3 regions of the Brevibacterium renqingii genome follow, and region 3 is predicted to be linked to each of the others. Evidence: predicted binding sites of a transcription regulator. Region 3 holds the regulator's gene; each other region holds the start of a gene.

Region 1 (10,556 bases), on a different contig from region 3:
CTGCAGTCCACGCCGAACGTGACGCAGCTCGCGATAGGGTGGATCCCATGACTGAGAAGAGAACTCCTTCCGCTGTCGACGCCGTCGCCGAGGACTACGTCGATGACATGCTCGCGCTCTCCCCCTCTCTCGCCCTGTATCTGGGCCTCGACGGCGCGGAGGGTTTCGACGACCTCTCCCCCGCCGGGCTCTCTGCACTCAACGACCTCACCGTGTCCACGCTCAAGCGCCTGGATGAGGCCGAAGCCGGAGCCGAACTCGATGAGGTCGATCGCGTCACCGTCGATGCGATGCGCGATCGTCTCGGCGTCGACAGGGACCTCTTCGAGGCCGGCATCAAGCATGCGAGCCTCAATGTCATCGAATCCCCGCTGCAGCAGGTCCGGGATGCCTTCGACCTCATGCCCACCTCCACGACCGACGACTGGGAGACGATCTCGACCACACTGGCCGCGATTCCCGCTTCGCTGGCCGGCTACCAGGAGTCCCTCGCATCGGCACGGGAGAACGGTCGCGTCGCTGCTCGCATCCAGATCGAGAAGGTCATCGAACAGGCCCGGGCCCTGGCCGAACCGGGCAGCAACTTCGACCGTCTCGTCGCCGGCGCCTCCGATATCCCTGCAGCCCTGCGCTCGGATCTGAGTGACCATGCTGCGGCGGCGCGGGAATCCGCATCGGCCCTGGCCGAGTTCCTCGGCTCGCAGCTGCTGCCGGCTGCCGGCGAGAACGAGGCCTGCGGCCGGGAAGCCTATGGACTCCACTCCCGGGACTTCCTCGGCGCCGAGGTCGACTTCGACGAGACCTACGCCTGGGGACTCGAGGAACTCGCCCGCATCGACGCCGAACAGCGCAAGGTGGCGGCGAAGATCGTGCCCGGCGCCGATCTGTTCGAGGTCATGGATGCTCTGAACAAGGATCCCGAACGCACGCTCGTCGGCACCGACGCTCTGCGTGAGTGGATGCAGAGCGTGGCCGACGAGGCGATCGCCGAACTCGGCAAGACCCACTTCGACATTCCCGAGCCGGTACGGACGATCGAATGCATGATCGCCCCTTCTGCAACCGGCGGCATCTACTACACCGGCCCGACCGACGACTTCTCCCGGCCCGGCCGCATGTGGTGGTCGGTGCCCGAAGGCGTCACGGAGTTCGCCGCCTGGCAGGAGAGGACGACGGTCTACCACGAGGGAGTTCCCGGTCATCATCTGCAGATCGGTCAGGCCACCTATGTCTCGGGCACTCTCAATCGCTGGCGTCGTCTCATGTGCTGGGTCTCCGGACACGGTGAGGGGTGGGCGCTGTATGCCGAGAAGCTCATGGCCGACCTCGGATTCTTAGACGATCCCGGCGACTACCTGGGCATGCTCGATTCGCAGCGTCTGCGTGCGGCGCGAGTGGTCCTCGACATCGGCTTCCACCTCGGGCTCGAGGCTCCGGACAGCCTCGGCGGCGGGATCTGGAATCGGGAGAAGGCCTGGCAGTTCCTCACGGACAATGTCGCCATGGATCGGTCGTTCCTGGCCTTCGAACTCGACCGCTACCTCGGGTGGCCCGGTCAGGCTCCCAGCTACAAGATCGGCCAACGCCTGTGGGAGCAGTTCCGAGACGAAGCGAAGTCCGCCGCCGGCGCCGACTTCGATCTCAAGGCATTCCACACTCAGGCGCTGGGGCTCGGCTCTGTCGGCCTCGATACCCTCGGCCGCGCGATGGAGCGCACACGGTGAGACGAGGACCGAGTGGGGACCGATGAGACTCCGCGCTCGGAGACGGCGCGGGTCACCGAGGCGCTGCGCAACGAGATCATCGACGGCGATCGGATGCCGGGAGACAAGCTCGTGGAACGCAATCTCGCGACCGAACTCGGCGTCTCCCGTGTGCCCATCCGTGAGGCGCTGAAGAAGCTCGCTGCTGAAGGGCTGGTGACGAACCGACCGAACACGTGGTCAACGGTCCGGGTGTTCTCCCCCAGCGACATCGCAGACCTCAACGAGGTCCGAACGGTCTTCGACGTACTCTCCTTCGAGCTGGCCGCTCAAAGGCACAACCGCGAGGGGCTGGCCCGTCTTGAGGCCACGATGCGCAAGGGACAGGAGCTGTCGGAGGCCGGGGACGTCGTCGGTGCACACCGCTGCGCGGCGGAGTTCCACGCCATCGTCACCGAGCTCTCGGGCAACGAGCTGCTCGCGGAGATCGGGGCACTGCTCGATTCGCGGATGCGCTGGCAGCTGAGCCGACACGATGACCTCGGCGTCGTCGCCACCGAGCATGCCGAACTCTACGAGGCGATCGCCCGCCGGGACCAGGCTCGAGCCGGAGCCCTGGCCGCGCACCATCTGGGGACGAGCCGGGAGCAGCACGACAAGCATTCGAAACGCCTGGCCCGAACCGCCGACGACGCAGATCAGGCCGAGGAAGGCTGACCGAACAGCCACCCGCTCAGCTCGTTCTTCCGAGCCGGCGCACAGCTGCGCACCTTCGATGTGCTCAGACCGAGTCCGACGAGGGACTCGGCCGTACGAGGATCTGCGACCGTCAGCCCTCGTGCTCGACGTCTTTGGCCGTCGGATCCCACTTCACGACGCCCACGGCGATCGCACCGGCCAGTGGGGCGCAGGCGACGATCCAGAACACACCGGTGCCCAGAGAGCCGGCGAGGATCGGGAACATGATGAGCGAGACGATCGAGAAGGCGCGCAGCACGGACTGGTTGAAGCCGATCCCGATGCCGCGCAGCCGGGTCGGATAGGACAGCGTCGCGTAATTCATGAGGTTCGCTCCGGGCCCACCGGCTTGGGCGAAGACGAAGGCCGAGAGCATGGCCACGGAGACGATGACGAGGGCGCCGTTCGGGATGCCCACGATCGCCAACAGCCCCAGCGACAGAGCCTGGATCATGAATCCGACCAGGGTGATCCGGCGTGTGCCGAAGCGATTGACGATGCTCATCCCGAGCAGCCCGCCGATGGTGCCGAAGCCGAGATTGATGATGAGCGAGGAGACGATCGTGATCAGCGGCGTCTGATGGAAGAGCGTCGTGATGATGAGCGGAGTGCCGTAGGCGACGGCGTTGTAGCCGAAGGTCGAGAACACGGAGACACAGAGCGCCACGATGGTGCGCACCCTGTAGCGCGGGGTGAAGAGTTCAGCGAAGCCGCTCCATCTCCCACCCTTGACCGGATCGGCCGAGGAGGCGGGCGAGTCCTGCTCATCGACAGGGGCGAGTTCGACATCGAGGTTGTGGTGGGAGCGCATGACGTCGACTGCGGCCCGAAGATCGCCCTGATTGGCCAGCCATTCGGGCGATTCCGCGAGGTAGCGACGACGCACCAGGAGCACGATGAGCGCAGGCACTGCGCCGAAACCGACGACGATGCGCCAGAGGATCGCGTGCTGGTCATAGGGCAGGGTGACGAAGATGATGAGAACGACGAGGTACCCGACACCGGTGGCGAAGTACCAGGCGGGCGACCAGGCGTTGACCCGCTGTGAGCGGTTGCCTTTGCCCTTGAGTTTGGAGAATTCGGCGAGGAAGGCCATGGCCACAGGAAGATCGAGGCCGACGCCGATGCCCATGACGAAGCGGAAGGCGATGAGGAACCATTCGTTCGGTGCCACGGCGCAGCCGAGCGCGGCGACGACGAAGAAGACCATATCGGCCATGAACAGTCTGTAGCGGCCGAAACGGTCGACGAGGTAGCCGCCGAACAGCGCCCCGATAACGGCGCCGACCATGATCGAGGCGTTGACGAGTCCGGTCATGAATCCGCTGAGGCCGAACTGGTCCTGAATCGCCGTGATGCCGAAGGCCAGAGAGGAGAAGTCGTAGGCGTCCATGAAGATGCCGCCGAGGGCGAGGATGATGACGGCCGTCGTCTTCGTCCCCTGAGAACCGAACTCGGCGAGCACGTTGTGGATATCTGCCGCGGTGCGCACGAGGCGCGGGGAACGAGCACTGTCCGCCGCTGTCGCCGCGGAGGCAGGAGGAGTCTGTGCGGATGCTGTCTGGCCGACGGCGAGTGGTGTCTGCGCCGAATCGTCGGCGGATTCTGTCGAAGTCACAGTCGACAAGTATGGCCCTGGGGCCGCTCACCGCCCCCGCGCGCTGTCACAGTTCGTCACCGTCGACGACCGGGGCTCCTCAGCGGCTCATTCGAGAGCGAGACCGCGCTTCTCCGGCAGCAGGAACATCGCGAGGAACTGGATGACGCAGATGGTCGGCAGCAGCGCCAAGGCGAAGCCGAACCCGAGGGAACCGGCCAGCAGGGCGATGACGATGGGCGCCAGTCCCCCGATGGCGCGTCCGATGTTGAAGATGACGTTCTGAGCCGTGGCCCTGACTTCGGTCGGGTACATCTCAGCCAGCAGCGCTCCGTGTCCGCCCAGCATGTCGTTGGCGAAGGCGCCCATGAGGAACCCGCCGGCGAGCAGAGCGGTCGGGTCGGTCATCTGACTGTAGACGAGGATCGAGATGATCGCTCCCGCCCGGAAGATCCAGAAAGCGGGGCGGCGACCGAGCCGGTCGGCGAGCGCGCCGAAGACTATGCCGCCCAGGACGGCTCCCAGGAGAGTGATCGTCGACAGCGATCCGGCCTGGACGTCGCTGAGTCCGAAGCTCGCGATGATCCCGCTGAGTGCGAAGCTGAGGATGAGCAGGTCGAAGCCGTCGAGTCCGTAGCCGATCGCGTCCTCGACTGTTTCATTCTCTCAGTCCTCGAGCACTCACCTGCCGAACCTCACTCCGCAGCCCGAGCCGATCACACGCGAACGCCCGCGTCCAGCCGGAAGCCTGCGCCCTTATGGTCGTCGGCCAGGTGCGGTCCCCCACCGGTGAGACGTTCGCGCACCGTGGCTCCGGCGACTGGGTCGCGCAGGAGACCGCGCCTGCGCATTTCGGGTGAGACGTACTTCGTGAAGCGTTCGGCGTCGGACGGTCGGACGGCGGCGGCGATGTTGAACCCGTCGATGTCCGCTTCGTCCATCCACCGTTGGAATTCGTCGACGACGGTCTCGGGCGACCCGGTGATGACCGGTCCACGGCCGCCGAGCGCGACGAACTCCGCCAGATCGCGGATCGTCCACGCCTTGTCCCCGGTCATGGTGGTGAAGGAGGCGAGCGCCGACTGGTTGGCGTCGGTGGACACGTATTCGAGCGTGTCATCGGGTGAGGCGCCCGAGAGGTCGACCCCTGTCCAACCGCCGAAGAGGGAGAGAGCGGATTCCGTGTCGACATACCTGCGGTAGTCGGTCAGGCGCTGTTCGGCCGCCTCATCGGTGTCGTCGACGATCACTGTGGCCAGTGCGAAGATCTTCACTGCATCTCGGGAACGGCCGCGTGCGACGAGACCGTCACGGACCCTGTCGACCCAGCTGCGCAGAATCTGTGGGGTCGGTCCGGATAAGAAGATCGCCTCGGCATGGTCGAGCGCGAACTCCTGGCCTCGTGCGGACGCTCCGGCTTGGAACAGCAGCGGAGTCCCCTGCGGGCCCGGAACGGCGAGCGCCTGACCGGGCACGGTGAAGAACCTGCCCTCGTGGCCGATCTCCCGGACCTCTGCGGGATCGATGAAGACGTTGGCTTCGGCATCGGCCTTGAGCGCCTCGGGAGTGATCGACCCTTCGCAGAGCTTGTACACGACTTCCATGAACTCGTCGGCCCTGTCGTAGCGCTCGTCGTGTGGGATCTGTCCCTTGAGGCCGAGGTTGCGGGCGGCCGAATCGACGTAGCTGGTCACGATGTTCCAGGCCACCCGACCGTTCGTGAAGTGGTCGAGCGTGGTCAGGGTGCGGGCGAGCAGGTAGGGCTTCTCATAGGTCACCGAGGCGGTGACGCCGAAGCCGAGGGTCTTCGTGGCCGCTGCCATGGCTGGGACCGCAACGAGCGGGTCGAGCAGCGGGAACTGCACTCCCCCGCGGTTCGTGACGTCGGCATTGCCGCCGTAGACGTCGTAGACCCCGAGGATGTCGGCGAGGAACAGTGAGGCGAAGCCGCCTTCTTCCAGGGTCTGCGCCAGCTCGATCCAGTACTCGAGCTTCGTGAAGTCCTCGATGCGCGATTCGGGGTGGCGCCAGAGCCCGGGCGACTGGTGCACCGGGGTCATCATGTCGAAGGCATTGAGCAGGATCGGTTTCGTCATCTGGTGTCTCCTGTGTTGGTGGTGATGGTTCCGGCGGCCGAGCGGGCGAGGCGGCGGGCCGGGTCCTTCGCCGCTGCGGCGGCGATGAGCGAGAGCACGCACAGCAGCGTGAGGTAGCCGCAGATGAGCCAGGGCGAGTGTCCTCCGGCGACGTAAAGCAGAGCTGCGACCATCGGCATGATGCCGCCGCCGATCACGGTGCCCAGCTGGTAGCCCATATTCACGCCCGAGTAGCGGACCTCGATGGGGAACTGCTCGGCGAACCACGCGGCTTGGGGGCCGTAGACGGCGTCGTGGGCGAGATTCATACCGAGGATGACGACGATGGGCAGGAAGGACAGCGGCCCGGCGTCGAGAAAGGCGAAGAACACCCAGCCGAAGACGGCGATGCCGATCAGTCCGCTGATGGTCACGGGTCTGCGGCCGAGACGGTCCGAGGCCCATCCCCAGACCGGCCCGGTGAACAGACCGATCGCCGAGGCGATCATCACGGCGGCGACCCCCGAGGTGGAATCGCCGCGATTCTCAGACAGATAGCTGAGCATGTAGACGGTGATGAGATAGAAGACGCTGTTCTGAGCCAGGCGCAGCCCGATCGTGACGAGCAGCACGCGCGGGTACGCGGTGATGACCTCGCGCAGCGGGGCCTCGGCGACCTCGCCGGAGTCCTTGAGTTCCTGGAATTCCGGCGCATCGGAGACGCCGAGGCGGATCCACAGCGCCAAGGCCACGAGCACCGCGGAGGCGAGGAACGGGATGCGCCAGCCGAAGGATTCGAACTGATCGCTCGGCAGCAGCTTCTGCACGAGGAAGAAGGCGCTGGTGGCCAGGAGCATGCCCGCCGCGGATCCGATCTGGGTGAAGGAGCCGAACAGTCCGCGTCTGCGCGCCGGAGCATGTTCGACCGAGAGCAGCGCGGAGCCGCCCCATTCGGCTCCGGCGGACAGGCCCTGGACGATGCGCAGGACGACCAGGGAGACCGCGGCCCACCAGCCGATCGTCGCGAAGTTCGGAACAAGTCCGATGAGTGTGGAAGCGGTGCCCATCGACAGCAGGGAGACCACGAGCAGCGCCTTGCGGCCCAGTCGGTCGCCGAGGTGGCCGGCGATGATTCCGCCCAAAGGGCGGGCGAAGAATCCGACGGCCAGGGTGGCGAAGGCGGCCAGTCGGCTGCCGAGTTCACTGCCAGAGGGGAAGAACTGGACGTCGAAGATCAGTGCCGCGGCTGTGCCGTAGAGGTAGAAGTCGTACCACTCGATCGTCGTGCCGGCGAAGGCCGAAGCCAGCACCCGCTTCTTGCCGGCGAGCAACCGCGGCGGACTCTGGGGTGTCGAGTCGGTGACCGAAAGCTGTGTCATGAACGTCTCCTGTGGGCCTGCTCGAGCAGGCAACCGTGCCGGGATAGAATTTCGCTGAGCAATCTAGCCCCTGAGGCACCGCCACCGGATGCGCTCCGTCATGCCCTGACATCATCCGTCACACGCGGACAAAGAACGTCGTCATATGAACTCTAACGTCGCAATTCAAGGCGGTCTCTGGAATCATCGGCACCGACGACCGACACACAGTCGAACGATCCGGTGGCCTCGGAACCAGCGAGCACGTCCAGGATCGCTCAACAGAACACGTGAGGTGATTGAATGACGATCTCGACTAGCCCCGTTGCTGCCACACCCATGGAGGCGAACCGCGCCTCGCCGGAGGTTCTCCGCGAGACGTTCTCCCATTTCCCACAGGGAGTCGCGTTCATCGGCGCCGAGGCCGACGCGGTTCCGCTCGGCATCGTCGCCTCCACTCTGACGGTCGGGGTCTCCCTCGCCCCTCCCTTGGTCAGCGTCGCGATCCAGAACTCCTCGACCACCTGGCCCTCCCTGCGCCGGGCCCCGGAACTGGGAATCTCACTGCTGAGCACGGACCAAGAGGGCCTGGCCAGGCAGCTCGCATCGACGGACCGCAACCGGCGCTTCAACGACGTCGTTCCCGACGTCACCGCGAGCGGCGCTCTGACGATTCCGGACAGCTCGGCATATCTGTGGACCCGCCTTCACGCCGAGTTCGCCGCCGGTGACCACACAGTGGCGCTGCTTGAGATCCTCGGTGCCCGCAGCGACGGCAGAGCCGATGCCCTCGTCTTCCACCGCAGCGAGTTCAAAGGACTGCGCGTCTCCTGATGTCACCGTCGCGCAGGCGCTCTGCGCGCTATCGGCACCCCTGGCACATCCGACCAGTCTCCAGTCTTGACCGTCATTCGAACTCATGTTCGAATTGAAGCATGAGATGGAACGAACTGGGCGACACGTCCGGCCCGAGGGCTCCCGATCTGTTCGGCGCCAAGGGGCTCATCCGCACGGTCCGGACTCCGGAGTTCTCCGGAATCGCCTTCCATGAGGTCCTTGCGAAATCGGCGCTCAACAAGGTCCCCCAGTCCAGTTCGATGCCCTTCACCTGGACGATCAACCCCTATCGCGGCTGCTCCCACGCCTGTGTCTACTGTTTCGCCCGCAGCACCCACCGCTACCTCGACCTCGACGCCGGCAGGGACTTCGATCGGCAAGTCATCGTCAAAGTCAACATCGCCGAGGTGCTCGCCGCCGAGGTGTCCCGCCCGAGCTGGGCCCGCGACCACGTCGCATTGGGAACGAACACCGACCCCTATCAGCGGGCAGAGGGACGCTACGGCCTCATGCCCGGGATCATCACCGCATTGGCCGACCGCTCGACGCCGATGTCGATTCTCACCAAAGGCACTCTGCTGCGTCGCGATCTGCCTCTTCTCTCACGGGCCGCCGAGGAGACGTCGGTGGAGATCAGCATGTCGATCGCCGTCCACGACGACGCTCTGCAGCAGAGCCTCGAACCCGGCACCCCAACGACGAAGGCCCGGCTGGCCACCGTACGTGCCGCGGCCGATCTCGGCTTCGACGTCACCGTCTTCATGATGCCGATCCTGCCCAAGCTCACCGATTCCCTCGACCACCTCGATTCGGCACTCAGAGCGATCAGGGGCGCCGGAGCCGCTCGAGTCGTCTATGGGGCTCTGCATCTGCGGCGGGGAGCTCGCGAATGGTTCTTCTCCTGGCTCGAGCGTGAACACCCCGAGCTTCTCGACCGCTATCGCAGGATGTACGCCACGTCGTCCTATGCCTCCAAGGAGTATCGCCGTTGGCTCGGTGAGCGCATCAACCCGCTCATCGACCGCTACGGGCTGCGCGGGACCGACGATGACGACTATCCGGCGACGTCCCGTAGGCGAGGCGGTCTCCGGTCGGAGCCGGCAGCGACCGCCGACAGCCCTGCTGCAGGGATCGTTGCCCCGGCCCAACAGGCCCTGTTCTGAACGCGACGGTGTGGGGCCGGTGATGGCGCGAGCGCGGTCGGTGAGGTCAGCGACGGCGCAGTCTGCGGTCCCGACGGCTGCAGCCGACGTCGAGTCCCTGCTCGATGCGGATCAGAGCAGGGGAACATTGGGATAGCGCACTGCGCCCTTCGGGTCGGTGACGGGAGCGCCGAGCATCCCGGCGGCGGCGTCGATGAGGAACCGTCCGACCTGCTCCCAGCTTCCCTTGTTGGCGTCCTCGTTCATCTTCGCCTCCTGGTCGGCGCATACGCCGACGACCATGGATCCCAGCAGATAAGCACGCCCCCGCAGAACGCTTTCAGGTATCCCCTCGAACTCACCGTTGATGAAACGCAGCTCATCGGGAAGGTCTGCCTCACGAGCCACTTCTGTGGCCACTTCGATCGCCGAAGGGACGGCCGATATCTGGGACATGAACTGAGCTCGCCAGCTCGGCCTCGGGAGGCTGTCGAGCACTTCGATGAGCGGCTGCAGTCGGCAGCGGACGAGTTCATGGATGTTCGGCGAATCGCTCAGCTGCGACGAGAGCTCTCGTCTGCGCTCGGCCATCTCGTCATGGTGCCTTTCGACGAGGGCACGCAGAAGGCCGTCGCGCCCGCCGAAGTGATAGGCGATCGCCGAATGATTCGCCGCCCCGGCGTGCTCGACGATGCGCCGGTTCGATACCGCGTCGATCCCATTGCGCGCGAAGAGCTCTTCGGCCGCATCCAGCAGCGCTTCGCGCGCTCGGTCACTGTGGGTTCCCATGTCCTCAATCTTTTCATCAGGCATCGATTTCACAATTTTAAGTCACGCGTCTTAAACTGATCGGGTTCACCGTGGTCGATGAGGATCACAGGATTTCCAGCCCCTCAGGAGGACGGCGATGCCCGACCAGCGACCACGGACGAGAAGAGAGGCCCGCGAGTCCGAGCACTCGGCTGACGGCCTTCCCGCAGACTCGGTCACGACGGCCGACGATCGGGCCGCCGCCACGCGGGAGAAGGCCGAGTTCATCGGTCGGACAGTCGCGATCTTCATCATGCCGCTCATGTTCGTCGGTATGATGATCACGAGCTATCTGG
Region 2 (10,556 bases), on a different contig from region 3:
ACCTCGACGGCATCAGCTATGCCATGCCATTCATCCTGCTGGCGCTGTCGCTGTTCGGTTCGGCGGTGCTGCGGCTGTCCATCCACGCCACCGACAGCTTCGATGCCCAACTGAGCGTCTTCATGGTCGGTGCACCGCTGGTGGTGACCGTCATCATCGTCGGCCTGCTGTGGTGGCTGACGAAGCGCAGCGAGCGCAGATCTCCGGCCCCCAACCGCGTGACCACCTGGGTGCGCATCGCCATCTCGACACTGGCGATGACCCTGGTGCTCTTCCTCCTGCAGGTCGTCTTCGCCGCCCGCTTCTCCACCTTCGAGAACGAGGGCGCGATCACCTTCTCGCTCTCGGCGATCACCGCTCGATCCTTCTTCCTGCCCCTGCTCGTCATCCTCGTCACGAGCGTCGCCGGCCGAGTCGCCGGTCATTTCAAGGGCACCGAGGCGATCGGTGCGCCGTTCCTGCGTTGGGCCGTCCCACCTCTGCTTGTGACCTGGGTCCACCTCGTCGTCTCAGTCGTCCTGTTCTCGATCGTCGCGCTCTTCGTGCTCCCGTTCTCGGTCGATATGCCGGGCCGGCTGGTGCCGCTGACGTTCCTCAACATGGGTCTCGTCCTCACCTCTCTGACCCACCTCGGCGGGATCAGCGCCTCGGCGCAGGGAGATCTCGGCTTCTATGCGGACAGCTTCTCCGAGAACTTCACGATCTTCAGCCGGGACGCTCCGGGCCAGCTGTGGCTCGGTCTCTTCGTCGTCGTGGCGGCAGTGCTGATCGCGACCTTCGTGGCCACGGTCACGCGGCGCCCAGCGTGGACTGTGCTCGAGCAGGACAGGCAGCAGTGGTCGAGCGCGTGGAAGCTGCCGCTGGCATTCTGCCTCGTGTGGGGTCTGCTGTCGCTGCTGGCCGTTCCGCTGCGGATGTCGATGTCGGGATCCGCCGAGGCGGCCATGATCTTCGGCGGCTCCGGCGCGGCTCGGATGGGAATCGGTCCGCTCGCGTGGACATTCCTCATCTTCGCCGTGTGGGGCGGCCTCATCGAGGTGCTGTCCCGAACGCTCGGCCCCAAACTCGTGCTCACCTTCCCGGCCGTCGCGCGCATCACCGCCGGCCGTACCGTCCACCCGCATTGGGGCCCGCACTTGGGGATGAGCGAACCGCGCTTCGCCTTCATCCATCCCGATCTGGTGCGGGCCTCCGCCCAGGCGGCACCGCCCGTCGCACCTGCCCCCGGTCAGATGGGGCCGCAGGGCCACCCCGGATATCAGGGGCAGCCGAACCCCCAGGGGCAGTCGGGTCATCAGCGGCAATCGGGTCATCAGGATCAGCCGGGATATGAGGGTCAGCTGGGATCGCAGGGTCAGCTGGGATCGCAGGGTCAGCTGGGATCGCAGGGTCAGCCCGGTCATCAGTCTCGCCCCGGAGCGCAGGCGTACTCGGCTCCGGTCGGGCCGCCGGCGGATCCGCGCTCGACAGGCCACCACCCCTATCCGACGGCCGCCGGGCAGCAGGCATTTGCGCCGGGTCAGGAAGGAACGCAGCCCTACGGCGGTCCGGCGCAGCCTTTCGACAGGAAGAAGGCCACGCTCGTCACGGTCGTCGCCGGTGGGGCGGTCCTCCTCCTCGTAGCCGCTCTCATCGTCGTCAACCAGGTCAATGGGCACATGTTCGGACCCGAAGCGACCGTGGAGAAGTACTTCGCGGAACTCTCCGACGGCGACGCCGAGGGTGCGCTCAAGATCGCAGATGTCGACGTTCCGCAGGAGTCACGGACCCTGCTGACGAACGAGGTCCTCGGCGGATCCAAGGCCCTGCCCGATGATGTCACCGTCGACGACGCGGACATCTCCGGGGACACGGCCACTGTCGCGGTCACCTATGACGTCGGCGGCTCCAAGGGCAACAGCACCCTGACACTGCACAAGGCCGGCAAGAAGACCCTCTTCTTCGACGACTGGGCTCTCAAGACACCCGAACTGCTCACTCTCGCCGTCGACACTCCCGGACTGAGCACAGTCAAGGTCAACGGAGTCGACGTCGACACCGACGGCTCGACCTTGGCGCTGCCGGCCTTCCCCGGCCTCTACACGATCGGCCTGGCCGAGAAGACGGATCTCATCAGCGCCGATCCCGTAGAGGTCCGGGCTTTCCTGGGCGATGAATCGGACATGGAGGGTGAGGATGTGCCGCTGCTCGCCGCCCAGCCCTCGGACGCCTTCCGCACCGAGGTCGACAAGCAGGTCAAGACGCTCATCGACAGCTGTGCCGAGAAGACCGTGGCCCAGCCCGACGGCTGCCCGTTCGGGTCGTCCCTGGCGGACAGCTACGACGCCACCGATCTCAAATGGTCGATCTCGTCCTATCCGACGGTGATCGTCGCCGACGAGTCGGTCGGTTCCGATCCCTATGCGGATCCCGAATCCGCGACCGGTCCCAACGGGGGTCCGGCGTGGCTGATCTCCTCGGACGCCACGGGCGAGGCGCTCGTGACCGGCAGCTACGAGATGTTCGATGAGACCGAGTCCTTCGACGACACGGTATCCATCTCATTGAGCGGCACGGCCGAGATCGTCGACGGCAAGGTCGTCATCAACGTCGAAGACGATCCCTGGGATTGGTGAATCCGGGCAGCGGCGAACAGCCGGTTTCAGTCGACGAACACCGCCGAGGCGGGGTCTATGATCGTCGGCATCAGCCGGATTCCGTCGGCGACGTATTCGGCGCGCTCGCCGGCGGGGACCATCGCCCCGCCGGTGAGCCAGACGAGGTGTGTGGCCGCATCCGACCACGGGACCGCCGCGGCCGGCCGCCACGGAATGCTGAGACCGGCGGTCGCCGAAGGCTCGACATCGATGCCCTCGGTCTCGTGGAGCACCCCGACTCCTGCCCGGATGACCTCGTCCGGCACCGAGGCGAATCCCGAGATCAGCGGCCCGATCGTCGGTCCGATGAACCGTGATGGCCGTGTGACCGCCAACCCGTCGGCTGCGGTCTGTCCGCTGAGGCCGATGTCCTGGACGGCGATGTCGCTGTGCCGGTCCGAACGGACGCCGAGGAACATCGCCGGTGCCTGGCTCGGTTCGACGAAGACGCAGTGGACGCTGTCGCCGAACACCCGTTTGAGCCCGAAGGTCACCCCTCCGGGGCCTCCCCCGATTCCGCAGGGGAGGTAGACGACCAGCTGATTCTGTGCATCGACGGTCACCCCGGTCGAGTCGAGCTGCCGTTTGAGACGCAGGGCTGCGACCGAGTATCCGGCGAAGAGGCTGACCGAGTCCTCGTCGTCGACGAAATGCGTGCGCTCGGCCCCCCTCGCCGAGGCGCGACCGGCTTCCACGGCCTCGACGAAGTCACCGGCGTGTTCGATGACGTCGACTCCGTGAGCGCGCAGCAGCTCCTTCTTCCATTCCCGGGCATCGGCGGACATGTGCACCGAGGCGGCGAACCCGAGGGCGGCGCTGAGAATCCCGATCGACAGGCCGAGGTTGCCCGTCGACCCGACGACTATCCTGTGGTCCGCGGCGATCCCACGGAATCTCGCACTCGCATATACTGCGGGATCATCAGGATCGAGGCCGTGGTCGGCGGCGACGGCCTCGGCGAATTCGAGCACCTCGTGGAACCCTCCGCGGGCCTTGATCGACCCGCTGACCGGCAAAGCATCGTCGCGTTTGAGCCACAGCTTCCCCGGCAGTCGGGCACCGAACAGTCGCTCGAGCCGGTCTTGTGCTGCCGGGGCCGGGGCCAAGGGCGACTCGATCAGGCCACCTGTCGCACCGGTTCCGGGGAAGATTTCGGCAGCGTCGGGACGCGTCGTCGCAGTCTCGGGGAAAGCCTCGGCGAACCACGGGGCGAAACGGGCGAACCGAGCCGCCGCGGAATCCATCGCGGCCTCGAGTTCGGGCAGGACCGCCTCGGCGGGGGTGCCGCGGATCCACGTGGTCGGTGTGCCTTCGGCCAACGATCGGATGACCTCGTCGTCGGTGAGCTCGGGCGGAAGATCAGTCATGGACCGATGGTAGCCCGGCCCGGCAAGGAGCTCACTTCTCGACGATCTGCTTCGCACCTTCGAGCACCTCGGCGAGTTCCTCGAGCCATTCGGCATATCCGGCATAGGTGTAGGCGCGCTTGTCGTCCCATGTGCCCAGCTGCCCGGCCTCGACCGCGGGAAGCCTTTTGAAGACCGGGTTGTCCTCGTAGTCGGCGGATGCATCGTGGACGAGGAGGACATCGGCGGGGTAGTCAGACATCTTCTCCCAGGAGACCTCTGCCCAGCTGCTGTCGTCGCTCGAGTCGGGGCCGACGAGATCGAGTCCGTCCTCGCGGAGCATCTCGGCGATCCCCAGGGTCTTCGAGGTGTAGTTAATCTCCGCACTGAAGTTCGCCAGGAGCACCGTCAGCCCGCTCTTCTTCGCAGCGACCTCACGAACCCGCTTGCGAGCGTCCTCGAACGCCTTGCGCTCGTCCGCGATGTCACCCGATTCGGTGTCCTTGCCGAGGGCACGGGCAATGGCGGCGTACTGGGCGAACATGTCATCGGGCGTCTGATCGCTGAGCTTGACCGGGACGAAGTCCACGAGTTCGGCGACCTGGCCCTTCACCTTCTCGTCCCACCAGGTCCATCCGTCGCCTTTCTCATTGCCGTAGGCGACGAGGATGTCCGGCTCGGTGACGGCGAGCGCCTCGATGTCGAGTTCCATGTCGGTGCCGACCACCTCGACGCCGGTGGAGTCGAAGGATTTCCCCGGAGATTCGTTCTGTCCGAACCCGAAGACCGCCACAGGCTTGATTCCGTACTGTGCCAGGCCGGCGGCAGAGTAGAAGTCCGCAGCAATGCGCTCAACCGGCCTGTCGAGTTCGATAGTCACGCCGTCGTAGCCTTTCGGCGAGTAGGTGAAGTTCGGGGCTGCGCTGCCGCTGCCACCGCTGGAGGCTTCGGGTTCCGGGCCTTCGCAGGCGACGAGTGCGAACGGTGCGAGAACGGACAGGGCGAGGAGCTGACGACGACGCATCGAGGGCCTTTCAGGGGTCGTGTTTCAGTGAGATGAGCTGGAACGAGATGGGGCGCGCGTAGACCGGATGTCCTTGACTCGGAAGTGTGCAGTCTGAATGTGCTCAGTTCGGATGTGAGCAGTTCGGACATCATCGGTATCGGCAGCGCCCGAAAATCACGTTAGCATTATTTGGAAAGGCTTGCCTTACTTAGCGTAGGGTGGTGCCTGGACATGCACACGTCCGCAACCGCTGCACCCATGAACACGATGCGTCCCTCAGCTGCGGGACGCCCCGAGAACCACGAGCCGATTATGGCTCTCGGATCTGGGGAGATGAAGGAGAATCTGTGTCACGAGCCCCCATCGGCGCCTTCGAAGCCACGGTCCTCGCCGTCGAAGACCTCAGTCCCTCCTTCCGCCGCGTCACCTTCGGCGGCGCCGGACTGCAGGGCTTCGGCCCGAATGCTCATCCGCGTGATCTGCGCATCAAGCTCATCATCCCGCCAGGGGGCGCCGCTGCGCCTCAGTTCGACATGCTCGGCTTCCTCGCCGAGCAGGAGGAAGCAGGCGTCTCCTGGTATCAGGCGTGGCTCCAGGTCGACCCCGAGATCCGTGGAGCGATGCGCACCTACACGGTGCGGGAATGGCGCGATGAGGTTCGGGAGCTCGTCGTCGACATGATCCTGCATTCCGACGAGGACGGGCATTCGGGTCCCGCGGCGCAGTGGGCAGAATCCGCTCAGCTCGGCCACTCCCTTCACCTCATCGGCCCCAGTCGTGATGCGGAAGCTCCGCCCGCGGGCATCGAGTTCGCCCCGGGGGAGGCTGATCAGATCCTGCTGGCCGGTGACGAGACCGCCGTTCCGGCCATCGCTTCGATCCTCGATTCACTCAAGGACGCGTCCGTTCAGGGCAAGGCGGTCCTCGAGGTTCCGAGCGCGGAGGACATCATCGACATCGATGCTCCGGCCGGTTTCGAGGTCCAGTGGCTTCCACGAGGCGCAGCCGATTTCGGTGAGCTCCTCGAGCCGGCCGTCAGAGAGGCCGTGCGCGCCGAAACCAGTGCTTACGCCGAGACCCGAGCGTACGCCGAGGTGGGTGCGAGCTCGCCTGGCTCGTCCGGCCCGGCCGAGGCCCCCGGTTCTTCCCGCTCCGATCGGGAGCTCGATGACGTCGACATCGACAAAGAGATCCTCTGGGACGTGCCGGCGGCACTGACCCAGGCCGCTCAGGGCAGTTCGAGTGAGACGGAGAAGGAAGCCCGTCCCTTCTACGCCTGGATCGCCGGTGAAGCGGGTCCCGTCAAGCGCCTGCGCCGCTACCTGGTGCAGGAAGTCGGTGTCGACCGCAAGCAGATCGCGTTCATGGGGTACTGGCGACAGGGCAAGGCCGAGGGCTGAGCAGTTGGGCCGAAGGTCGGTTGGGCCGAAGGTCGGTTGGGCCGAAGGTCGGTTGGGCCGAAGGTCGGTTGGGCCGAGGGCCGAGCAGGCCGAGGGTCGATCCGACGCGCCGAGGGTCGATCCGACGGGCCGACGCCTGAGCAGTCGACACCGATCATGCGGGCGCCGGCTAATCGTCGAAGAGCGATTCGATGATGTCCTGTGCAATGAAGCGTGAGTGCATGATCGGCCTTCTGGCCGGGTCGCGGCTGGCCGGTGGAATCCAGGCCGGACGTCCATCGGCCATCATCCGGACCTCCCAATCGGAGCGGTCCATGAGATGGTGATGCGCCGAGCAGGCCAAACAGAGGTTGTTGATCTCCGTCTTCCCGCCCTCGCTGTGCGGGATGACATGGTTGGCATCGCACCATCCTGGCGGCGCATCACATCCGGGGAAGGTGCATCCTTGGTCTCTTGCTGTGATGATGGCGATCTGGTTCTTGTTGGCGAACCGGTTCTCCGTCCGCACTTCCACCGTTCGGGCCTTTTCGTCCATGAGGTGGTAGAAGACGGTGCCGTTGAGCCCGCGCGCAGTCAATTCGTCGATCGGGATGCGATCTCCCGATCCTGTTGTGCCTTCACCGAGCTTCTTAGCGAGATCTTCGGCCCTTGCGGTCACCACGAGCGCGTAGGGCGAGCCCTTCGCGGCCTCTTTCATGCTGATCCTTGAGATCAGAGTCGCGAATCGCTCATAGATCCAGTTGCGTGCGCTGGGCTGCTCGCTGATGAGATCGACGGTGGAGCCATCGTCACGAACTCCGTGGCCTGCTGGCACCGGATGCTTCGCAGATCCGCCTTCGCGCCCGGTTGCGTCGACGACCACCCACGGTGGGGCGTCATGCTGGTCGCCGGTCAGCACGGCATCGAATACCCCGAGAGCGTCCGCGCCGTCGGGAGGGGACGCGACGCCCGCTGTGGAGTCGCTGGGTTCGGTGGAGGACTGCTGTGATTGCTGATCGGCCGATTCGATCCGTGAGGTCAGGAGTCCGTGGAGTTCTGCGCCGGCCGTCGGATCGAGCAGCCCTTCGACTCTCCAATCTCCGTTTCTCTTCGGGCGGGCGTTGATGAAGTAGGACGAGCGGTCGCTCGGATCTTTGGGCTCCGCCCCATCGGGGTCGATATGAGCCAACATCCTCCGGAAGATCTCCCGCAGATCGGCAACGGACACGGTCTTGGCGTATTCGACGAGTTCTTCCTCTGCCCGCGCACTGATGGCCGGATCAATCCAGCTCGGCAGTTTCTGCATGCATTCTTCGATCACGGCGACCTGTCCGGCAGAGAGCGTTCCGTCGTGGAGCTTGTCTGCCATGACCGGACGCAGGGGCGGCAGCGCCTGTCCCTCCATGCTCACGCGCCCGCCGAGGCTCTTCGCCATCCGTGCGCGTCGCCGCGCTTCGGGGCCGGTGAGGCCGAGTCGGTCCTGAATCAGCGATTCGGTGTCCTTGGCTCCGCTGTCGGTCGGTGTGCCGATCCGCTCATAGACGGACAGCGCCAGGGTGGACAGCGCTTCGGTCGCGCGTGAGAGCGCTTCGACTCCATCGAGGAGATGCATCGCCTCGCCAGGCCCCATCGGTCGCTCGAAGGTGCGCAGCTCATCGTCGAGGCTCAAGAGAGAAGTCAGGCTGCGGGTCACTTCGGGTGCGAACTTCGCGAGATCGCTCCAGGCTTCGTCGCTCAGTAGAGGATGCGGAGAAGCGGTGGGAGGCGCGGCACCTGCAGGTTCGTCCGAAACTTCGGAAAACGGCTCCGCGGACTCAGAAGCCACAACCTGTTCTTCCCCCGCAGCTCGCTCTTCGGACGATGCGAGCAAGCTGTCGTCGGCAAAAGCCCCGCGGTCGGAATCGTTGACCTCGTCGACTTCATAGATTTCATCGGTCTCACCGACTTCATCGGTCGGCACCGGATCAAGGGAGTCGAAGACCTCGGCGAGTGCATGACCGTTGAGGTCCAATCCCGATTGCCTGAGTTGGTCACTGAGAGTGGTGGGTCCCGGCTCCGAATTCGGGAAGCTCTCCCGTTGCTGGCCGTTCGTCCTGCCGTGGACCGATCGGGGACCAATGCCGGCACCATTGGGGCGCGCACCGGAAGCGCCCTGACGGGCACTCCTCCGCGACCTACGTCGCTTCCGATCCGGTGTGAATGTCATCGCCCCGCGTTCCCTTCGTCAATGAAGGAGCTTTTATTCAGTGTACACATGAATCAAAACTAGCGCAATGCCTGTTCGATTCTTATTCAATTCTAAGAGCATGTCTCATACGAATTCAGTTGGCCTCTTGTCTGTATTCAGTCAACCAGTCGGCACTGACACGAGAACGCGACCGGCTCGGTCCCGCGCTCGGATCGGCGGCCGCGTCACTCGGATCGATGGCGACGGCCCCACCCGGATCAGCGGCAACGCAGGTCCTAATCAGCAACGCAGGTCCTAATCGGCGGCGCAGGCCCGACATGCGCCTGCGCCCGCTGGTGCAGGAAAGCGGAATTGGCCGTAGGCAGACCGCGTTCAGGAAATCAGCCGCCGGCAGCTCGTATTCGGCGGAGCAGCGACGACAGTGCAGAACTGAGGTCTGAGCGCTCAGACTTCCGCGAGCATCTTGCCGGGGTTGAGGATGCCCAGGGGGTCGAGAGCATTCTTCACGGCCGACTGGATCCTCCGGGAGCCCTCGTCCAGCTCGTTCGGCAGCCAGGCGCGCTTGAGGTAGCCGACCCCGTGCTCTCCGGTGATCGTCCCGCCGAGTTCGATGCCGATGCGCATGATCTCTTCGAAGACCTCCTGCGCCGTCGCCGTCGCGGTCTCATCCTCGGCGTCGAAGAACACCGAGGGGTGCATGTTCCCGTCGCCGGCATGCGCCACCAGCGCAATCTCCAGTCCGGAGGATTCCCGCAGCGCACCCAGCCGGTCGCAGAATTCGGGCACGGCCGTGCGCGGCAGGCACACATCGTCGAGCAGCTGCCCTCCCCCATGGGCCGTCGCGAACTTCTCGTAGGCCGGCTGGATCATTCGCCGTGCGGTGATGAGTGCCGCGGAGTCGGTCGGATCGTCGGAGTACGCGACGTCGAGGGCACCGCAGCGCTCGGCCACCTCGGCGAAGGTCCCCATCGCGGCCTCCGATTCGGCGGGAGTGTGATCGACCTGCATGATGAGCATCGCTCCGGCCTCGGCGTCGAGGCCGAAGTCGCCGAAGTCGTTGAGCATGCGCAGGCTCGAGCCGTCGAGGAATTCGAGCAGGCTCGGCACTCCTCCGCCGGCCATGAAGTCCGCAACAGTCTGCAGACCGCTGCGTTCGTCGGGGAAGGTCGCGATCGCGGTGAAGGGATCGGGCAGGGCGGGGATGAGGCGCAGCGTCGCTTCGACGACGATGCCGAGGGTGCCTTCGGAGCCGATGAAGAGGTGTCGCATATCGAGGCCGGCCACACCCTTCGCGGTCTCCGGACCGAGCGTGGTCATCGTCCCATCGGCGAGAACCACCGTCAGGGACCGAACATAGTCCCTGGTCACACCGTATTTGACGCAGCACAGTCCGCCCGCGTTGGTGGCGATGTTCCCGCCGATCGACGACAGGGCCACCGAACCCGGGTCCGGTGGGTATGAGAGTCCGTACGGCGCCAGGTGATTCTTGAGGTCCTGGTTGATGATGCCGGGTTGGACGGTGACGAGGCGCTCGGCCTCGTTGACCCGAACCACCTCGGTCATCTTCGACACGTTGAGCAGGATCGCCCCAGGTGAGGCGTTCGCCCCGCCCGAGATCCCCGACCGCGCGCCCTGCGGGACGACGGGCACCCGATGTTCGGTGGCGAAGCGCATGACCTCCTGGACGTCCTTCGCCGAGGTCGCCCTGACCAGGGCGATCGCGCCCTCACGTGGGCAGAAGAGGGCTTCGTCGCTCGAATGGGCATCGATGACGTCGGGATCCGTCGTCAGCGCACCCGGACTCAGCCGCGAGCCGAGGTCGTCGAGCGCCGCCGGGTCGAGGACGGGGAAGACCCGCGCACCAGTGGGGCGCGCACTGGAGGACGACTCCGGCGCGGAGGGTGCCGACGAGGGAGATCCTGCCGGATCGAGACCGGTTGGTTCCGTTGCGGCGGACGGCGTGTTCGACAATGCTGCTCCTCGGATCGACGACGACGCAGG
Region 3 (10,556 bases):
GACCATCCTGTTGCCGATCGCTGTGATCTGCGCTTCTGTTTCGAGGCGGGCGCGCTGCCGCGGGGTCGTGTCCGTCATAACTGCACCCTACTTTCAGAGATCGTGCGTAACAACAGTGAGCAGTGCTCTTGTTTTGGGCACAGGATGGGTCTACGCTGAATTTCAGAGAGCACCGCTCTTGTTTTGTTCGGCATCACTGCCAAGTTTGTTAGGCACCACTGTCAGGGAGGACCTCATGAAAAGCGCACTCGTCATCGGCAACGGGCAGATCGGTTCCGAGATCTCCGCTCAACTCGCGGCACTCGGCGTCTCGGCGCGAATCGCCACCCGCACAGGTGCCGGCAAGCAGGCACCAGTCGGTGTGAGCGCTGCCGATTCGGCATCATCTCTCGCACACTCTTCTGCTTCTGCTCCCGCTCCCGTGCACATCAAGTCCGATGCCAGCGATCGGGATCAGCTGGCCCGGGCTGCCGAGGGCGTCGATGCGATCTTCGCCTGCGCTCATGCGCCCTATGACAGTCGGAAGTGGGAGCAGATACTGCCGGGGTTGGACTCGGTCGTCCTCGATACCGCTGACGAGCTGGGCATCCCTGTCGTCTTCCCCGAATCCGTGTACGCCTTCGCCGGCCTCGGTGCGCCGATCACCGAGACCTCCCCCTTCGCTCCGGTCGAGGACAAGGGACGGATCCGCAAGCGCCTACTCGAGGCCCGCGCCGCGCATTCTGCCGTCAGCGCCACCGTCGTCGCCGGCGATCTGCTGGGACGCAGCGCCGAACCCTGGTCCTCGGTCGTGCGGATGTGCATCACCGAGCCCATCTCCAAGGGTCGCCGGGCCGTGGTTCCCGCTCGCACCGACGTCGCTCACGGCATCACCGTCATCGCCGATCATGCAGCCGCGATGATCCGCTCCGCGCAGCTGCTCGAGGATGCCCCCGCGGGGACGCACCGGCTGTTCATCGCCCCGGCGTCGAATCCGACTCTCGGCGAGATCGCCGAGTTCACCTCGAACTCTCTCGGTCAGAAACCCAAGCGTCCCGTCTCGGTCCCGCGCTGGGTGACACGGGCGGCAGGCGTCGCCGAACGCTCCTTCTTCGAGCTCAACCGCCTAGCCCCGATCTGGTACTCCCCCTGCGTCATCTCCCCTGGCAAGCTCGCGGCCGAGGTCGGCACCACCGATTGGCGTGAAGGCGTGCGGCAGATGCTCTGAGGCTGTCCGCTCGAGAAGCTCACCGACCCCCTTCGATCTCGGAACTTGCAGCGCGGCTTTCGGCGCCACGTCGCTGCTTCCCCTTTGCGGCGGGATCGTCGATCTGACCTTCGGATCGCGCGACGATATAGGTTCCGGTGAGATCGCCCGTCACGTTGCACATGGTGCGGACCATGTCGAGCAGCGCATCCACCCCGGCCACGAGAGCGACAGCGGCGAAGGGCAGACCAGCCTGGGAGATGACAAGCGACAACATGATGAGACCGGCACCGGGGACGCCGGCGGTGCCGATCGAGGCCAGCACACCGACGGCCACGATCTCGAGCATCTGCACCAAGGACAGATCAACTCCGGAGACATTGGCGACGAACATCGCTGAGACGCCGACGTACAAGGCAGTGCCGTCCATGTTGATCGTCGCGCCTAACGGAAGGCTGAATCCGTAGGTGCTCTCTGAGATGCCGAGCTTCTCGGCGGCGCGCATACTCACCGGCAGGCTTCCGCTCGAAGAGCGCGTCACGTACGCAGTCAGCATCGGCTCCTTCGCGGCGCCGAAGAACCGTCGGACGTTGAGCCTGAAAGCGAGCAGGATCAGAACATACACGCCGATCATCAGCGCAACACCAAGATAGACGTTCACCGTCAGTTGGAGCATGGGCAGCAGTGAGTCGGCTCCGGTCTCGCCGACGACAACCGCGATCAGGGCGAACACACCGATCGGCCCATACTCGAGCACGCCCCGCACGATCTTGAACATGATCTCCGACCCTGCGTCAGACAGCTTCTTCACTGGTTCTGCCAGACTGCGCATCCATTCGCTATCGCTGTACAGCATGGATCCCAACGCGAGTCCGGCGATGACAGAAACGAAAATGACGGCGAGTACGTTGCCTTCGGCCATCGCGCTGACGATGTTCTCCGGAACGATGTTCAGAAATGTGTCGACAAGCGAAGGGGCCTGCTCAGGTTCCCCTCCGGTGCCCGGCATGTCGAGTCCCACGCCCGGGCTGATGATCAGCGCGAGCCCGAGACCCAGGGCGATGGCAACGGCCGAAGTAACCAGATAGTACCCGAAGACTTTTCCACCGACTCGGCCGAGATTGGATGGGGAGACGGACGCGGCACCCGAGAGCAGCGTCAAAAATACCAGGGGGATCACAAGCATCTGGAGCAGACGCAAGAACAGATCGCCTAACGGCTGCACTACGGCGATCGGCGGACCCACGATCAGCCCCACAATCAAGCCGAGCACCAACGCTATAGCGAACTTCCAGATCAGTGGAAATGCCAAATACCGTTGCCATGGGGTTCTGCGTTCCGGTGAAGCTGGTTTCACGTCTGCCATGAGTCATCTCTCCTACAGGTTCGTGTTCGAATTCTCCACACCTCGTTGTGAGGGGAGAACACGGTGAGTCATTGATCTCGACCGGGCTGGCGACGCCGGAGTGACTGCGGTCACGGAGGTCGCCCATGATTGATAAGCATAGGGGGCCTTGTCGCCCGAGCACACCCGTGTCGCTCAGTTCAGGGCCCGAGCAAGCGGCTCAGCCCCATCGCCTCGGGTGAAGAAACGGGTCAGGACTCGACGAGGCGGATGGCCAGCGAGTCGATCTTCGATACGAGTTCCTCATCGCCGGCCACGGCTTCCTGGAACCGGCGCACTTCGTCCTGCGGGACTTCGGATTCGACGCCGAGGGTGATGCCGAGCTCCGGTCCGCCGAGGTGGACGCTGTTGCTGCCGGGGCTGACGGCCAGCCGTGCCAACCAGGGAAACGACTCGGCGATGGCACGCAGACGGTGGGCCACCTCGGCGTCGGCCCAGGCCGGGGTCCACGGCTGGGACTGGACGAAGGCGAACATGGCCGGGCGGCGCAGCAGGAACGAGGACTCCGCGCCCGGGTCGAGGACGACGAGCTGGGACTCGGCCTCGATGGCGCCGAGCACGAGCCGTTCGGATTCGATCGGCACCGGCCGGGCATCCGGGTGCCAGGCCGTCAGCGGCGGGATTCCGGAGAAGCCCGGAGTGCACTCACGTCCGTCTTCGGCCTGCAGGCGGACCATCGCCATCTCCGAGGAGTTGTCGGACATCAGCCCGTTCTCCCCGACCTCCTGGTCGACGACCATGGGCACGATCGGAGCGTACAGCCTGGTCCCGGACAGTGCGGAGACGACTCGCTGGTGTGCCTCGGGATCCAGCGGCGAGGCCGCGACCTGCTGCATCGCTTCGAGGAGGGCGGCATCGGCTAGCCCGCTGTCGCCGGAGAACGGGTTGGGTTTGAGGTTCCGTCCGGCCCAGGCCTGCCCGGCCGAGTCCGTGGGCCCGTTCGGTCGGGTGGCATCCTGCGACTTCGCCGGATCCTGCGACTTCGCCGGGTTCTCTCCGCCTTCGGAACCGTGTGAGTGCGTGCTCAAGCGATCACCGTCCCGCGACGTCGAGGGCTTCTTCCAGGGTGAACTTGCCGGCGTAGAGCGCCTTGCCCACGATCGCGGAGTCGACGCCGAAGGGCACGAGTTCGCGCAGGGCGCGCAGATCGTCGAGGCTCGAGACTCCGCCCGAGGCCACGATCGGGGCGTCGGTCTTCTCGGCCAGGGACTTCAGCAGTTCGACGTTCGGTCCCTGCAGGGTCCCGTCCTTGCGCACATCGGTGACGACATAGCGCGCGCAGCCGGCGGCCTCGAGCGTTTCGAGCACCTCGTAGAGGTCGCCGCCGTCCTGCGTCCAGCCGCGCGCTGCAAGGGTGGTGCCGCGGACGTCGAGTCCGATGGCGACCTGGTCGCCGAAGCGGGTGATCATCTCGGCCGTCCACTCGGGGTTCTCAAGTGCTGCGGTGCCGATGTTCACGCGCTCGGCGCCGGTGTCGAGCGCGCGCTCCAGGCTCTCGGTGTCGCGGATCCCGCCGGAGAGTTCGACCTTGATGCCCACGGCCTTGACGACCTGGTTGAGCAGGTCGGAGTTCGAGCCGCGTCCGAATGCCGCGTCGAGGTCGACGAGGTGGATCCATTCGGCTCCCCTGTTCTCGAAGTCCTGAGCCGCGTCGATGGGTGAGCCGTAGTCGGTCTCGGTGCCGGCTTCGCCCTGGACGAGACGGACGGCTTTGCCGTCGGCGACGTCGACCGCGGGAAGGAGGACGAGCTTGTTCGAAGTGTCTGTCATTGTGACCTTTCTGCACGGGGTGCCACGGGTTTCGGCCAATGGTAGTGGGTGGGCTCGGTCAGGAACCGGGCGTCTGCGCCGCGAAGGATCCGAGCCAGTTGCGCAGCAGCCTGACTCCGGCCTCGGCGGATTTCTCGGGATGGAACTGGGCGGCCCAGGTGGTGCCGTCCTCGACGGCGGCGATGAACTCGCCGCCGTGGCGGGCGGTGGTCACCGTGGTGCCGGCAGGCGGGTCGCCGGCGGCGTAGGAGTGGACGAAGTAGAAGCGGTCGTCACGGATGCCGGCGAACATCTCCGAGTCCTCCGGGGCGCTGACCTGGGACCATCCCATGTGCGGTACGACAGTGGCGGCCAGGGCGGTGACCGCTCCGGGCCACAGTCCGATGCCCTCGGTCTCGACTCCGTGCTCATGCCCGCGGGCGAAGAACACCTGAAGGCCGACGCAGATGCCCAGCAGCGGGCGGCCCTGTTCGTGGCGGGTGCGGATGAGTTCGACTCCCCCGACGTTCTCGAGTCCGGCCATGACGGCGGAGAAGGCTCCGACGCCGGGGACGAGGAGGCCGTCGGAGTCGTTGATGACATCGTGGTCGGCGGTCAGCGTCACCTCGGCACCGGCGGCGGCGACCGCTCGCACGGCCGAACGGACGTTGCCGGCTCCGTAGTCGAGGACCGCGACGCTCGTCATCGTTTGGCTCCCTTGCTCAGCACGGACCAGATCCGCCACAGGGAGAAGCCGAGGACGATGACGCCGAAGACCGCGATGACCCAGGCGACGTTGTTGCCGCCGAGACCCAGCGCGATCCCGAAGGCGGTGACGAGTCCGGCGAGGACTGCGGCGATGATCCACAGCAGAGCGGTGCGCGCCACGGCGGCCCGTCCCGGTGTCATGGTCGCGGCGCTGGCCTGCAGCTTCGTCATCGAATCGGTTCGGATGCTGCCCTCGACGTCGTCGGCCGAGACGGTTTCGAGCAGGAGCTGTTCGAGCACATCGGGCAGGTTCTTCAGCGCCAGACCGGCCGGCACATCGGATTCGCGGGTGCCGTGGCGGTAGTGTCCGGCGTCGATCTGCTCCTCGCTGCGGACGAGCAGGAGGACTTCGTGTTTGCCGGCGAGCTTCGAGATCGCCGCGGCCGCCTCGTTGCCGGAGGCCACGTCCGTGTCGTTGAGGACGATTCCGCTGAACTCCCCGATCGGCACGATGGTCCCGGAGATGTTCGACAGCACACAGGCCGCGGCAAGCTGCTGGGCGACCCCGAATGGGGTCACGACGACGGTGGTGCTCACAGGACTCCCTTGGTGCTGGGGACGGAATTGCTGCGGGGATCTTCCTCCACGGCCGCGCGGAGGGCACGGGCGAAGGCCTTGTACTGGGCCTCGACGATGTGGTGCGGGTCGCGACCGCGCACGAGGTCGAGGTGGACGGTCAGTCCGCCGTGGAAGGCGATCGACTCGAGCGAGTGGGAGGTCATCGATCCGGTGAAGTGACCGCCGATGAGGTGATACTGCTGCCCTTCCGGTTCGCCCTCATGGACGAAGTAGGGACGGCCGGAGACGTCGACGACGCACTGGGCCAGCGCTTCGTCGAGCGGGACGGCGGCGAAACCGTAGCGGCGGATTCCGCTCTTGTCGCCGAGGGCCTCGCGCAGGGTCTGGCCGAGCACGATCGAAGTGTCCTCGACGGTGTGGTGGACGTCGATGTGGGTGTCTCCGGTGGCGGTGATGTCGAGGTCGATCATCGAATGCTTCGCCAGGGCCGTGAGCATATGGTCGAAGAACGGCACGCTCGTGGAGATGGTCGAGGCTCCGGTGCCGTCGAGGTCGACGGACACGGACACCGTGGACTCGGAGGTGGTGCGTGAGTTCTGGGCCTGCCTCATGGAGTGCCTTTCGTCGGGGCGGCGGGTGACGGAGTGGAGCTGTGGGGCGCGTCTTCGGACGAGTGTGGGCCGTCGACCGGATGCGCATCTTCGGCCGGTGGTGCGGCGAGGATGTCCGGGGATTCGGCGAGGATCTCGTCGATCGCGGTCAGGAACGCCTCGGTCTCGTCCTCGGTGCCGGCGTTGACGCGGGCGTGGCCGTCGATGCCGATGTCGCGGATGAGCACTCCGCGGTCGAGCAGCTTCTGCCACAGCTCGGCCGGGGTGGAGATATTGCCGAAGAGCACGAAGTTCGAATCGCTGTCGTGGACGCTGAAGCCGACCTTCGCGAGGTGGGCCGACATCCGGTTGCGGGAATCGATGAGTCGGTCGACGTTGCCCAGCAGCACGTCAGCGTGTTCGAGTGCGGTGCAGGCGAGCACCTGTGTGACCTCGGACAGGTGATAGGGCAGGCGGACGAGGCGGAGGACGTCGATGAGATCGGGATCGGCGATTGCGTAGCCCAGGCGCAGCCCCGCACAGGCGAAGGCTTTGCTCATGGTGCGTGAGACGACGAGGCGGGGACGTCCCTCGAGCAGGGTCATGGCCGAGGGCTTGGCCGGGCGGGAGAACTCCGCGTAGGCCTCATCGACGATGACGATCCCCGAGCAGTTGTCGTAGGCCGCTTCGATGACGTCGAGCCCGATCGAGGTGCCGGTCGGGTTGTTCGGGGTGCAGAGGAAGACGATATCGGGGTCGATCCGTGCGACCTCGGCGGCGACGGTGTCGGCGTCGAGCGTGAAGTCGTCCTTGCGGTCGACGCTGAGCCAGCTGGCTCCCGTTCCGGTTGTGATCAGCGGGTGCATCGAATAGGACGGCGTGAAGCCGAGCACGGTACGGCCGGGTCCGCCGAAGGCCTGGACGATATGGCTGAGGACCTCGTTCGAACCGTTCGCAGCCCAGATCATTGCGGGGTCGAGCTCGACGCTGTCCCCGGCACGTTCGTTGATGCCGGTGAGATAGGTGACGAGGTGTTCACGCAGTGCGGTGAACTCACGATCGGGGTAACGGTTGAGTCCGGAGAAGTGATCGTTGACGGCGGCACGCATGCTGTCGACGACGACGTCCGGGAGCGGATAGGCGTTCTCATTGACGTTGAGCTGGACCGGCACGTCGAGGTGCGGAGCCCCGTAGGGCTTGAGGCCGACGAGGTCGGAACGCACTGGCAGAGATTCGAAGTTTCCCACGCGATCATTCTACCGAGAGACCCCCGCCGCCCGGGCGGCGGGTCGGGGCGCGAGACTCGGGGAGGACTCCCCTTCTTCAACGGATCCCGGAAGGATCTGCGGCCTCCTCAGTTGGGCGCAGACTCAGCGGACAGGGACGTCGAGGGTCTGGCCGGGGTGGACGGTCGGGGTCGTCAGATGGTTGATCTCGGCGATATCGGCCACGACATCACGGGTGTCACGGTCGAGACCGAGGTTCGACGCCACGGTCCACAGCGATTCGCCCTCGCCGACGACGACCGCTTCGGCGTCGATGCCGATGCTCTCGGTCTCCGATTCGGCGACAGCGGCGGCCGAGAACGACTGAGTGGCGAGGAGGAGCGCTCCGCCGATGACGACGAGAGCAATGAGCAGGGTCCGGAGAAGGCGCACGGCCTGGCGTCCACGCGTGGTCAGGCGCAGCCCGGTGTTCTGTGCAGACATCGCATTACCTCTTTCATTCGTACGATTCCACCAGCAATCGGTAGAACGTCTGTTCTATTCAACATGCCAATCGAACAAATGTCCAGTCCAACTCGAACATCTATGCGACAATGAGAGGGAACCAGCGTTGTTGATCGATCTGTCAGAACCATCTCAGTCGGCACTGACACGAGAATCCCCGAAGCGGGGATCGCAGGGTTCGGCGGCAGGGAATAGAACGAAGGGGAACGAGCAATGGTTCAGAACAAGCGAGGCAGAGGCCGCCCGCGCAACGAGGACGTTGCCAGTGAGATCGCTGCCGCCCGCAGCGATGACGAGGTCGTCGAGATCCCAGAGGGATCGTCCGGAGAGGGCGATTTCCGCCTCACTCCCCGGCAGCGCCTCGTCCTCGAGACCATCGAACGCGCCGTCGTGACCAACGGCTATCCGCCGAGCATGCGCGAGATCGGCAAGGCCGCCGGGCTCGCCTCGCTCTCGAGCGTCGCCCACCAGCTCTCGCAGCTCGAACGCCTCGGCTATGTCCGCCGTGATCCGAAGCGTCCCCGCGCCATCGAGGTCGTCAATCCCTTCGAAGAGGAAGAGGCCGAGCGCGCGAAGTTCGAGGAGCTGTCGAACAACACCGTCCAGGTGCCCGTCGTCGGGCGCATCGCCGCCGGTGGCCCGATCCTGGCCGAGCAGGAGGTCGACGACGTCTTCTCCCTGCCGACCCAGGTCGTCGGCTCCGGCGACATGTTCCTGCTCAAGGTCGTCGGCGACTCGATGATCGACGCCGCCATCTGCCACGACGACTGGGTAGTCGTGCGCAAGCAGCACACCGCCGACAACGGTCAGATCGTCGCGGCCCTGCTCGACGGCGAGGCCACGGTGAAGACGCTCAAGCGCAAGGCCGGACAGCAGTGGCTGCTGCCGCAGAACGAGAACTACGAGCCCATCGACGGCAACTTCGCCCAGATCATGGGGCTCGTCGTCGCGGTCATCCGTCGCCTCTGAGGTCTCGTCGTCCGTCGCCTCTCAGGCCTCGGAGAGCCTCCGCCCGCGCTGACTTCTCCGAAAGCCTGCGCCGGAGCTGAGACCCGTGAAGGTCTCCGCAGCCGGGGAACAGAACGCCCGCGAACAGTCCGTTCGCGGGCGTTCTCTCATTCCTCTTGTGTTTCGGCCAGCCGTCCGAGGCTCGTGCGCACGAGCTGCGAATTCGTCGTCGGCCACATCCGCGGCATCGAATTGACGAGGAAGCCGGCATACCTGGCCGACCGCAGCCGCGAGTCGAGCACCGCCACGACTCCCCTGTCCTCGGTCGAGCGGATGAGGCGGCCGGCGCCCTGCGCCAGACGCAGTGCAGCATGAGTGGCGGACACGGCCATGAACCCGTTGACGCCGCGCTGGTCGGCATCGCGCGCCCGTGCCTGCATGAGCGGGTCGTCCGGCCGGGGGAAAGGCAGCCGGTCGATGATGACGAGTCGGTTCGTCCGCCCCGGCACATCGACTCCCTGCCACAGCGACATGGTGCCGAACAGGCAGGTCTGGTCATCGGCGGTGAACTGGGAGACGAGTGCGGGCAGCCCGTCGTCGCCCTGGAGCAGGATCGGGAAGTCGAACTTCTCCCGCAGGTGTTCGGCCGCAGCGTTGGCGGCTGCCCGGGAGGAGAACAGTCCCAGCGCCCCGCCGTTCGAGGCCCGCACGAGTTCCTCGAGTTCGGTCAGCGCCTCGGAGCTCAAACCGCTGCGCCCGGGCTTGGGCAGGTGGGAGGCGACATAGAGGATGCCCTGTCGTCCGTAGTCGAAGGGTGAGCCGACATCGAGGCTGTCCCATTTCGGGGCGTCGGGTCCGAAGAGCCCCAGTGAGGCTGCGACCGCGTCGAAGTTCCCGCCCAGGGACAACGTCGCCGAGGTGGCCACGACCGTGGATTCCTCGAAGATGCCCGAGCGCATCGTTCCGGCCACGCTCAGCGGTGCGACGACGAGGTTCGTCGTCTCCTTCTCCCGGAAGGTCGACCGGGACAGCCAGATGACGTCGTTCTTGCCCGGCTCGCAGAAGCGTTCGGCCAGTTCGAAGATCTCCTGGCACCGGGCCTTGGCCATCTGCCGACCGGCATCGGCGTCCTCGGACTTGCCGCCGATGTCATTGATGATCTGGCGCGCGGAGTCGCGGATCTGTGCCAACGCCAGTCCGAGCGCCTCGCTCATATTGAGGATGAGCCCTTCGGGCACGGAGGACTGGGCGCGTTCGAGTGCCGCCGCGGCCGAGTCGAGCAGGGACACGACCCCGTCCTGGACGGCGGTGTGCTTGCGCACGGAGCTCGTCGCCGCCGACAGCATGCTCGTGTTGATCTGCCCGGACAGCGCGTTCGTCACCCGGTCCTTGAGCTCGTGCGCCTCGTCGATGATGATGACGTCGTGGTCGGGCAGCACAGCCGATTCGCCGAAGGCGTCGATGGCCAGCAGGGCGTGGTTGGTGACGACGATGTCCGCCTCGGCGGCCTTGTTCCTGGCGATCTCGGCGAAGCATTCGGTGACCAGAGGACAGTTCGCCCCGAGGCAGTCGAAGGCGTTGACCGACACCTGCGACCAGGCGCGGTCGCTGACTCCGGGCATGAGGTCGTCGCGGTCACCGGTCTCGGTGATCTTCTCCCA

The links. Region 3 encodes LexA, which represses DNA repair genes until DNA is damaged. Its sites were predicted from a motif close to TCGAACANNTGTTCGA; they were not measured.
Region 1: the regulator LexA is predicted to act here: its motif matches at 8,383-8,398, upstream of IIE29_RS11180 (Rv2578c family radical SAM protein).
Region 2: the regulator LexA is predicted to act here: its motif matches at 8,637-8,652, upstream of IIE29_RS06355 (HNH endonuclease signature motif containing protein).

Annotation. Positions count from the first base shown of each region.
Region 1 covers NZ_JADBHG010000005.1:139,312-149,867, forward strand. Annotated here, with positions in the region: gene IIE29_RS11145 (DUF885 domain-containing protein) at 48-1,724, shown strand; gene IIE29_RS11150 (GntR family transcriptional regulator) at 1,737-2,420, shown strand; gene IIE29_RS11155 (MFS transporter) at 2,533-4,059, opposite strand; gene IIE29_RS11160 (MFS transporter) at 4,147-4,680, opposite strand; gene IIE29_RS11165 (LLM class flavin-dependent oxidoreductase) at 4,755-6,134, opposite strand; gene IIE29_RS11170 (MFS transporter) at 6,131-7,492, opposite strand; gene IIE29_RS11175 (flavin reductase family protein) at 7,775-8,305, shown strand; gene IIE29_RS11180 (Rv2578c family radical SAM protein) at 8,407-9,471, shown strand; gene IIE29_RS11185 (TetR/AcrR family transcriptional regulator) at 9,583-10,239, opposite strand; gene IIE29_RS11190 (ABC transporter permease) at 10,358-10,556, shown strand, end outside.
Region 2 covers NZ_JADBHG010000002.1:281,704-292,259, forward strand. Annotated here, with positions in the region: gene IIE29_RS06335 (hypothetical protein) at 1-2,615, shown strand, start outside; gene dsdA (D-serine ammonia-lyase) at 2,642-4,003, opposite strand; gene IIE29_RS06345 (ABC transporter substrate-binding protein) at 4,035-5,006, opposite strand; gene IIE29_RS06350 (siderophore-interacting protein) at 5,336-6,388, shown strand; gene IIE29_RS06355 (HNH endonuclease signature motif containing protein) at 6,558-8,378, opposite strand; gene IIE29_RS06360 (FAD-binding oxidoreductase) at 9,000-10,361, opposite strand.
Region 3 covers NZ_JADBHG010000001.1:77,687-88,242, forward strand. Annotated here, with positions in the region: gene IIE29_RS00340 (TetR/AcrR family transcriptional regulator) at 1-78, opposite strand, end outside; gene IIE29_RS00345 (Rossmann-fold NAD(P)-binding domain-containing protein) at 236-1,207, shown strand; gene IIE29_RS00350 (dicarboxylate/amino acid:cation symporter) at 1,227-2,552, opposite strand; gene IIE29_RS00355 (SseB family protein) at 2,783-3,619, opposite strand; gene priA (bifunctional 1-(5-phosphoribosyl)-5-((5-phosphoribosylamino)methylideneamino)imidazole-4-carboxamide isomerase/phosphoribosylanthranilate isomerase PriA) at 3,624-4,361, opposite strand; gene hisH (imidazole glycerol phosphate synthase subunit HisH) at 4,420-5,046, opposite strand; gene IIE29_RS00370 (hypothetical protein) at 5,043-5,645, opposite strand; gene hisB (imidazoleglycerol-phosphate dehydratase HisB) at 5,642-6,238, opposite strand; gene IIE29_RS00380 (histidinol-phosphate transaminase) at 6,235-7,464, opposite strand; gene IIE29_RS00385 (LysM peptidoglycan-binding domain-containing protein) at 7,588-7,926, opposite strand; gene lexA (transcriptional repressor LexA) at 8,161-8,916, shown strand; gene IIE29_RS00395 (ATP-dependent DNA helicase) at 9,063-10,556, opposite strand, start outside.